DNA from 3 places in the Sinorhizobium garamanticum genome. Region 1 is predicted to be linked to each of the others. Evidence: predicted binding sites of a transcription regulator. Region 1 holds the regulator's gene; each other region holds the start of a gene.

Region 1 (3,205 bases):
AACCGCATGAACGACACCATCGAAGGCTGCCGCGTAACCGGCAAGATCACGCTCGACCAGTCGGACATCTACGATCCGAGCGTGGACGTGGTCGAACTCAGGGCTCGCGTCGGCATGGTGTTCCAGAAGCCGAACCCGTTCCCGAAATCGATCTACGAGAACATCGCCTACGGCCCGCGCATCCATGGTCTGTCGCGTAACAAGTCCGACCTGGATCAGATCGTCGAGAACAGCCTGGTGAAGGCTGGCTTGTGGAACGAAGTCAAGGATCGGCTGCTAGAGCCGGGCACCGGCCTCTCCGGCGGTCAGCAGCAGCGCCTCTGCATCGCGCGTGCCGTTGCGGTCAGCCCCGAAGTGATCCTGATGGACGAGCCCTGCTCGGCGCTCGATCCGATCGCCACCGCGAAGGTCGAGGAGCTCATTCACGAGCTGCGCGCGAATTTCACGATCGTCATCGTGACCCATTCGATGCAGCAGGCCGCGCGCGTTTCGCAACGCACCGCCATGTTCCACCTCGGCAATCTCGTCGAGGAGAACGACACCGACAAGATGTTCACCAATCCGGATGATCAGCGCACGCAGGACTACATTATGGGTCGGTTCGGCTAAAGCGGTTTCCAACCCTTACGATTGATGAAGGTCCATGCAGAACAGCGCGCGCCTTGAGGAAACGAAAATGACTCATGCACATATAACCTCAGCCTTCGACGAGGAGTTGAAATATCTCGCGCGCCGGATCTCCGAGATGGGCGGGCTTGCCGAGCAGATGGTTGCGGACTCTGTCCGGGCGCTGGTGAACTCGGATCTGGCCCTGGCGCAGAAGGTGATTTCCGACGACGCGATCCTCGACGACGCCGAGCGTCAGATCGGCGAGAAGGCGATCGTCACCATCGCCAAGCGTCAGCCAATGGCGTCGGATCTCCGCGAGATCATGGGGTCGATCCGGATCGCCGCCGATTTGGAGCGCGTCGGCGACCTCGGCAAGAATACCGCCAAACGCGTGATCGCGGTCGCCGGATCCGGCATTCCGCGCAAGCTTGCGCGCGGCTTGGAGCATCTGGCGGAGTTGGCCTTGGTTCAGCTCAAGGAAGTGCTCGACGTCTATGCCTCCCGTTCGCCGGAAAAGGCGAACAGCATCCGCGAGCGCGATGAAGAGATCGACGCGATCTACACGTCGCTTTTCCGCGAACTGCTGACCTATATGATGGAAGATCCGCGCAACATCACGCCGTGCACGCATCTTCTCTTCTGCGCCAAGAACATCGAGCGTATCGGCGACCATGCGACCAACATCGCCGAAACGATCTATTACATGGCGACGGGTGCTCAGCCGCAAGGCGAACGGCCGAAGGACGACACGACGTCGACCCTAGGGTCGGTGACGGACTAGTCCCGCCCGACGTCCGCATGCCTTTGCGCATGCGTTGATCTTATCCCGGCCGTGATTGTCGCGGCCCATACTGTGTCGCGGTTGCATGATGGCGTCCGCGCGTGGGAAGGAGCATGACCGAATGTTGCCGAAGATAGCTGTTGTCGAGGACGAGGAGGCGCTGAGCGTCCTCCTGCGCTACAATCTCGAGGCCGAAGGTTTCGACGTCGATACGATATTGCGTGGAGACGAGGCCGAGATTCGCCTTCAGGAGCGGTTGCCGGATCTCCTGATCCTCGACTGGATGCTGCCCGGAGTGTCCGGCATCGAACTTTGCCGCCGGCTACGGCAGAGGCCGGAAACGGAGCGCCTGCCGATCATCATGCTGACCGCGCGCGGCGAGGAAAGCGAGCGGGTTCGTGGCCTCGCCACCGGCGCCGACGACTATGTCGTCAAGCCGTTCTCGACACCGGAACTGATGGCGAGGGTGAAGGCAATGCTCAGGCGTGCCAAGCCCGAGGTGCTTTCGACGCTGTTGCGCTGCGGCGACATCGAGCTCGATCGCGAGACGCACCGTGTCCACAGGCGCAGCCGCGAAGTCCGGCTCGGACCGACGGAGTTCCGGCTCCTGGAGTTCCTTATGTCCTCGCCAGGGCGCGTCTTCTCCCGTTCACAGCTTCTCGACGGCGTGTGGGGACATGACATCTACGTCGACGAGCGCACCGTGGATGTGCATGTCGGCCGTCTGCGCAAGGCGCTGAACTTCTCGAACATGCCCGATGTCATACGCACCGTGCGCGGCGCCGGCTATTCGCTTGAAAGCTGATAGAGTCTGCGTTTCATAGGCATCAAAAAAAGGGGCGGCACCGCCCCTTTTTCCGTAGCGTTCATGCAAGCGGATCAGCGCATGCGCCGGCGCTCGCCGGAAGGCTGATAGGCGAGCCGCGTGTGATAGCTGCAATAGGGCGAAGCTTCCGGCGACTCGTTGCCGCAGAAATGGAATTCTTCCTTCAAGGGGTCGCCGATCGGCCACTTGCAGGTGCGTTCCGTCAGCTCCGTCAGGCCGAGGCGGCGCGACATCGGAACGACGACGTTCGGTGCGAGTTCGAGGTTCTGCTCCGCGACGAGATCGACTTCGATCTCTTCCTTGAGCACGGTGGCGCCAGCGGTGCGGGTGACGGTGCGGGTTGTGACGCGCGAGGCATAATTCGGCGCGCGGGGCGCAGAGGTTGTGCGCTTCGGGCGGGCGGCATTGGTCGTGCCGCCGGCCTTGGCCCGCCCCGGCAGGCTCAGCCGGTGAACCTTGCCGATGACGGCGTTACGGCTGACACCACCCAATTGTGCCGCGATCTGGCTGGCGCTCAGGCCTTCGGACCACAGCTTCTTCAGTTTCTCCACCCGCTCGTCAGTCCAGTTCATTTCTGCACTCTCCGTTCTCGGCGTTGGATGGCAGAATCCATCACCAAGCTCCGGAAAAACTCCGGAGCTGCAACGCGATAACTCTTTTGGTGACTAGGTCCGCCGCATGCGTCTAGTAATTGAATATTAACCTACTGGCAGGGTGACTCCGTGGCAAGAGTCGCGGGATTCGCGCCGAATCGATTTTGGGGTTTTCCCCAACTTGCTGGCTGGCCGTTGCATTTTTGCAAGCCCCCGCCGGATGTTTTTTCGCACGTCGGAATCCGTGCGCCCGAGCTCGCTGCAAGCCTTGGTTTTGTTGACATTGCAGTGCGAAATGGGAATAGTGCCTGCGCCGCCGAAAGGCGGCATTTTTGATTTTTATCGGACACGATCGCCCGATATCGATGCCACCAGGACGGAAGGAGAAGTTCGCCA
Region 2 (3,205 bases), on a different replicon from region 1:
TCGGTGCGAAGCGCCCGATCGACGAGCGACATCGACATGGCCTTGCGCTCGCTCTGTCCGAAGACGAGGCCATAGCCGCGCGTGAACTGCGGCGGTTGCTTGGCCGAGCCCTTGAACTGGTTGACCATCTGGCATTCGGTGACGCGGATCACACCGAGCGAAACGGCAAAGCCAAGCTCCGGCAGGTCAAGCTCGACCTCGACCTCGCCGATCCGGACCTCGCCGACGAAGGGGTGGGTGCGGCCGTAGCCGCGCTGGGTGGAATAGGCGAGCGCCAGCAGAAAGCCTTCGTCGCCGCGGGCGAGTGCCTGCAGGCGAAGGTCCCGCGCCATCGGGAATTCCATCGGCTCCCGCGTGAGATCGCCCATCACGTGGCCTTCCGGCATCTGGCCGTCGCCCTCGATGAGGCCTTCGCCATCGAGAATGTCGGAAACACGCATGACATGCTCGCCTGGCTCCTTGACCGCCGGCTCAGCGACCATCTCGTCCGCGATCAGCGAAGGGTCGAGTAGACGGTGGGTGTAGTCGAAGGTTGGACCAAGGAGCTGGCCGCCCGGCAAGTCCTTGTAGGTTGCCGAGACACGGCGCTCGACCTTCATGTTCGCCGTGTCGATCGGCTCGGAATAGCCGAAGCGCGGCAGTGTCGTGCGGTAGGCCCGCAGGATGAAGATCGCCTCGATCATGTCGCCGCGCGCCTGGCGCACGGCGAGCGCTGCAAGCGAGCGGTCATAAAGCGAGGCCTCGGCCATCACGCGATCGACGGCGAGCCCGAGCTGCTCGACGACCTGCTCGATGGAGATCGAGGGCAGCGAACGGTCGCCGCGGCGGCGGTCGGCCAGCAGGCTGTGGGCATTGGCAATGGCGGCTTCCCCGCCCTTGACGGCTACGTACATGATTATGCCTCCCTGGCGGAGAGTTTGGTCGTGCGCGGCAGGCAGAGCACCGCGTCGCCCGCCGTCAGGATCAGGTCGATGCCGCGCGGGAAGATCGCCCTGTTGTCAGTCCAGAAATCGAGGAAGAGATCAGGAAGGCCTTGGGGCGCGACGATCGTTTCGTCCTTAATTCCCGGGCCTTTCGCGGTAAGCGGCGAGCCTCCGGTCAGCGCCTCGACCTCGATCACCAGCGTCGTCGAGCGGTCGGGATATTCCTGCGTGCCGAGCGCAAACTGGTCGAAACTCGGCACGGCGCCGCCTTTCTCGATGAATGCGAAGCGGGCGTCATCCTTCGTTTCGGTCAGCGGCGCACCGGTGTGGAAGGCGATCCATCGCGGCACGGCGGACTTGATGAGCGCAGGGGAAAGCCAGACGGGGGTATCGTGGTCGCAGAGCGTCAGCGCGACGGCGCCGCTTGCCTTGCCGAGGGGCGAGGGCGGCGAGGCTACCGCCGCGAGGCTGGTCACCGTGCCTGGACGAGCGAAGCTATCCATCAGAGCGCGAAACACGGATTGCGCCTGGAATACCGGATCGACGAAAGCGCCGGCGTAGATTTGCGATTGTGCGGCCATCAGTCGTCTCCCCGGACCATGGTGAAGAAGTCGACGCGAGTCGCCGCGGTCTCTTCCGCCTTGCGGCGGTCTTCCGCATTGATGCGCGCGGCGATCAGCCGGTGCAGCGCCTCGACCGCCGGGCGATGCCTCTCGGTCTGGAAGAGCGCATCGAAGATCGCGGCGAAGCGGGCGCGTTCCCTGTCGGTGCCGAGCATCTGGCCATGGCCGATCTCACCGCTGGCGAGCCTGACCGTCGCACGCGACACGGTTGCCTCGCCGAGATTGAAGGCGTCGCCCCCGCCGCCGATCCGGCCCCGCACCATGACGAGACCCGTTTCCGGGCCGCGGACCGGTGCGACGTCCGGCCTGTCGGCGATTGCCTCCCAGGCGCTGACAAGCTCTGCGAGCGTGGCGCGGGCGAGAAGCCGCATGCCTTCTCGGCGTTGGATGGCGGCCTCCGACAGCGCCTGTTCTTGGATTGCGTCCATCGTTCACTCCAAAATGTCTATTGATCTAGACAACTATACAGCTTATACCTTTCCTTAGCCTCCGCAAATGACAGGCTTGTGACATTGGGCGGGGAAATCGGGCCGGAGAAAATTGGGGGCAGAGAAAATGGGGCGAAGACGATGGCGTTGAAGAAAATCGTCGAACGGCAGACCGGCGTGGCGCTCTGGCGGCAGATCGCCGACCGCATCCGGCTTTCGATCAGCAACGGCGATTATGACGCGACCGGCATGGTGCCGCCGGAAACGGTGCTGGCGCAGGAGTTCGGCGTCAACCGACACACGGTGCGCAGCGCGCTCGCCGCACTTGCGGAGGAGGGGCTCGTCCGCGCCGTCCAGGGGCGAGGCACCATGATCGAACGCAAGGATCGGGTCAGCTATCCTATCTCGCGACGCACCCGCTTTTCGCAAGGGCTTGGCCGGCAGGTCAAGGAGATCGGCACGCGACTGCTTGGCCATGCGGAAGTGCAGGCGAGCGGCGAGATCGCGGCGGCCCTTGCCGTTTCGCCTGGCTCCTGGCTCATAGAACTCAGGACGGTGAGCAGCGGCGACGGCCGGCCGCTCTCCACGTCGGTCAGCTATTACCCTGCCGACCGCTTTCTGAGGATGGCCGAGGAATATTCCCGTCTCGGCTCCGTTACGAAGGCTTTTGCCGCGCATGGGCTCGACGACTATGTCCGCGTTTCGACGGAACTCGTCGCGCGGCATGCCGATGCGGACGAGCTTTCGCTATTGAAGCTGTCGCCTGGTGCGATCGTGATGGAAGCGCAATCGGTGAACGCCGATCTCGATGGCAAGCCGGTCGAATTTTCGCGCACGCGCTTTGCGGCCGACCGGATGAAGCTCAGGATCGAGACTTAGGAGCGGCTTCCTGCCCGTAAATGCCCCTCATCCGGCCTGCGGGCCGCCTTCTCCCCGCAAGCGGGGCGAAGGGGACACGCCGCGATGCTCCGCCGCCCAGGTCCCCTCCCCCCGCGCGCGGGGTTAGGGTGAGGGGCAGATATTCTGCCCAAGATCGCGTGATCTAGGCACGATCCAGCATCAACGCGATCCGGATCGCTTGCCCGGTGGCGAGCTTCTCCCGTCGCCGAACCTCCGCCTTTACAGGCAGGAGAAACGAATCCGAGGCCTTGTCCGGGAAGATCGAGGTCGTCCATTCGGTCTTGCCGGTGCGCGCAATCACCGCTTCGCTGCCCCATCCGCGTTTTTTCGG
Region 3 (3,205 bases), on a different replicon from region 1:
ATCGCTCGACGAATATCGAAATCGCCGACGGCTTGGTAAAAGCGACGCACGGCGGCGAGACGCTGACGATGACCGTCGACGGCGCCGAGACGGTAACGCCGCAAGGCCCCCTGCCCCGCTGGGCCACGCAGAAGCGGCCGGGAGAAAAGGTCACGCTCTCCTTCGGCCTCACCGGCTGGGCCGAGGTCGAAGGCGACGAAGTCTCGATCCGCAATCGTTTCTTCGGCTGGGCGAACTTCCTCTTCGACACGAACTCGCCGTTCTTCGGCAAGCCCTACGGCGAAGTGGTATCGCTGATTATCTCCGGCGAGCGGATCGATCCGGCACGCTCCAACCTTTCGCTTGCCTGGAATAACATTCTCTACAATGCGGAGTGGCAGCATCTCGACGTCTGGACCAAGCTGTTGCAGACGGTTGTCATGGCGTTCGTCGGCACCCTCTTCGCATCGCTGATCGCCTTTCCGCTCTGCTTTCTCGCCGCGCGCAACATCACACCGAACCTTTTCGCCAACCAGCTCGCCAAGCGCTTCTTCGATTTCCTGCGGTCGGTGGACATGTTCATCTGGGCGCTGTTCTTCACGCGCGCCTTTGGCCCCGGGCCGCTTGCCGGCATGTCGGCGATCTTCTTCACCGACACCGGCACACTCGGCAAGCTCTATTCCGAAGCGCTCGAAAACATTGACGACAAGCAGCGCGAAGGCGTGAAATCCGTCGGCGCGACGCCGATCGCGGTACAGCGCTTCGGCGTGCTGCCGCAGGTCCTGCCGGTCTTTGCCAGCCAGGCGCTCTACTTCTGGGAATCGAACACCCGATCGGCGACGATCATCGGCGCCGTCGGTGCCGGCGGCATCGGACTCAAATTGTGGGAGGCGATGCGCACCAACTCCGATTGGGAAAATGTCGCCTATATGGTGCTTTTGATCTTGATGGTTGTCTTCATTTTCGACAGCATCTCAAACGCGTGCCGCTCGCGGCTGATGGGGCGCGGGGCGCATTAGGTCATGAATGTGAATTGGAGCGGGATGCGGGCGGAAAACCGCGCACACTTCTCCTCATCCCGCTCCGACCCGAATTGCGTTTCGCACCGAAGTCATCATGATGTTGTCATGCAAATCGGCTAGCTGCGCATCGCACCCCCCGCGAACATCGACCCGCCGGACGGCGGGCCGGTCGATACAGAAAGTGAGACCCGTGCGTTATGCAATCTACTTCGCGCCGCCGGCCGATGACCGGCTGACGCAGACCGCAGCCCGTTGGCTTGGCCGCGACGCCTTTGTCGATGGAGCACTGAGCTGGACGGAAGTCCCGGCGCTTGGGCGCGAAAATCAGATGGTGTTGACGGCAGATCCGCGCCGATACGGCTTTCACGGTACGCTGAAGGCGCCGTTCGAACTCGCGGAAGGCAAGAGTGAAGCGGATCTGCTGGCGGCCTTCGACGAGTTTGCGGCGGAGATCGAGGCGTTCGACGTGCCGCAGATCGTGTTGCACCAGATCGGCCCCTTTTTCGCACTTGTCCCGGCCGAAGACTGCGCTCCTCTTCGCAACCTGGCGGAACAGGCCGTACGCCGTTTCGAGCCCTTCCGGGCGCCGCTGACCGACGCCGATATCGCTCGCCGCACTCCGGAGAAGCTTGCGCCGCGGCAGCGCGAATATCTTACAACGTGGGGTTACCCTTACGTCTTTGAGGAATTTCTCTTCCACCTGACGCTGACGGGGCCGGTGCCGAAGGAGACGCAAACAGTGATGCGCGAGACGCTGACCGTCGCATTCGAGGCGTTCATTGGCAAGCCGCTCGAGGTTTCGACCATTGCACTTTTCGTCGAGCCTCATCGCGGCGCGCCGTTCACCGTCCATTCCCTGCTGCCGCTTGGCGGCGCATCCCAACGAAAGATCGCATGAGATGAGCAAAGAACAGGTTTTGAGCAACGCCCGCATCGTTCTGGAGGACAGGATCGTCAACGGTTCCGTCCTCATCCGCGACGGCCGGATTGCCGATATTTCGGAAGGGGCAAGCAGCACGGGCGAAGATTTCGAAGGCGACTACCTGCTGCCCGGCCTGATCGAACTTCACACCGATCACCTGGAGGCGCATTACTCGCCGCGCCCGGGCGTGCGCTGGCTGAAGATCGCGGCGATCCAGGCCCACGACGCCCAGGTCGTCACCTCCGGCATTACCACGGTCTTCGACTGTCTGCGTCTGGGTTCGGACGAGGACGGCGGCTTCCAGAAGGGCGAGATGCGAAGCATGGCCGACGCCTTGGCACAGGCCAAGGAGGAGGGGCGCCTGCGCGCCGACCACCTCATCCACCTGCGTTGCGAAGTTTCGACCTCCGACGTCCTCGATCATTACGAGGATTTTCAAGGCGACCCGCAAGTTCGACTCGTCTCGCTGATGGACCATGCGCCGGGACAGCGCCAGTTCCAGACGATGGATCAGTATACGCTCTACTACAAGACGAAGCGCGGCCTTTCGGACGAGGCTTTCGCCGAGTTCGTCGAGCGTCAGCAGGCGCTTTCCGCCCGGTACGCCACACCTCATCGCACGGCGCTGGCAAAGGCCTGCGCTACGCGCGGCATCACCATCGCAAGCCATGACGACGCGACGGTCGAGCATGTCGAGGAATCGATCGGCTACGGCATCCGTCTGGCGGAATTCCCGACGAGCTTCGAGGCGGCGGAAGCCTCGCATCGCGCCGGATTGAGCGTTCTGATGGGCGCGCCGAATATCGTGCGCGGCAAGTCCCATTCCGGCAACATCGCCGCCCGCGACCTCGCCGAGCGCGGCGTGCTCGACGTGCTTTCGTCCGATTATGTCCCCTTCAGCCTCATCCATGCGCCCTTCATTCTGGCTGATGAGGTCGAGGCGATCGGCCTTCCGCAGGCGATCGCCATGGTTACGGCGACGCCGGCGCGCACCGTCGGTCTCGCCGATCGCGGCCGGATCGCCGTCGGGCTGCGCGCCGATATCGCGCGCGTCCACCGCCCGCAGGGAATTCCAGTTGTTCGCTCCGTCTGGCGCGAAGGACGGCGTGTCGCATGACCGCGGTCGGACAGGGGCGTGGAGCGCTCATCGTCGTCGTCGGCCCAAGCGGGGCAGGCAAGGACAGCGTCATGGGCTTCGCCGCACGCCATTTCGCGCATCGTCCGGATATCCTCTTCGTGCGGCGCGTGATCACGCGTCCGTCGGATGCCGGTAGTGAAGTGC

Evidence for each region. The regulator PhoB, encoded in region 1, activates phosphate uptake and scavenging genes when phosphate is short. The targets are predictions, from matches to a motif close to TGTCATNNANCTGTCAT.
Region 2: a site for PhoB is predicted at 2,042-2,058, ahead of phnG (phosphonate C-P lyase system protein PhnG). Genes of this name have one in related genera too.
Region 3: a site for PhoB is predicted at 1,092-1,108, ahead of PZN02_RS20035 (DUF1045 domain-containing protein). Genes of this name have one in related genera too.

The regions. Positions count from the first base shown of each region.
Region 1 is NZ_CP120373.1:729,792-732,996, reverse strand. It holds gene pstB (phosphate ABC transporter ATP-binding protein PstB) at 1-609, shown strand, start outside; gene phoU (phosphate signaling complex protein PhoU) at 677-1,390, shown strand; gene phoB (phosphate regulon transcriptional regulator PhoB) at 1,512-2,195, shown strand; gene PZN02_RS03520 (GcrA family cell cycle regulator) at 2,270-2,788, opposite strand; gene PZN02_RS03515 (aspartate aminotransferase family protein) at 3,205-3,205, shown strand, end outside.
Region 2 is NZ_CP120374.1:1,814,349-1,817,553, forward strand. It holds partial or broken gene PZN02_RS28305 (carbon-phosphorus lyase complex subunit) at 1-893, opposite strand, end outside; gene phnH (phosphonate C-P lyase system protein PhnH) at 896-1,504, opposite strand; gene phnG (phosphonate C-P lyase system protein PhnG) at 1,504-1,974, opposite strand; gene phnF (phosphonate metabolism transcriptional regulator PhnF) at 2,116-2,853, shown strand; gene PZN02_RS28325 (DUF1905 domain-containing protein) at 3,017-3,205, opposite strand, start outside.
Region 3 is NZ_CP120374.1:10,782-13,986, reverse strand. It holds gene phnE (phosphonate ABC transporter, permease protein PhnE) at 1-998, shown strand, start outside; gene PZN02_RS20035 (DUF1045 domain-containing protein) at 1,192-1,899, shown strand; gene PZN02_RS20030 (alpha-D-ribose 1-methylphosphonate 5-triphosphate diphosphatase) at 1,901-3,040, shown strand; gene phnN (phosphonate metabolism protein/1,5-bisphosphokinase (PRPP-forming) PhnN) at 3,037-3,205, shown strand, end outside.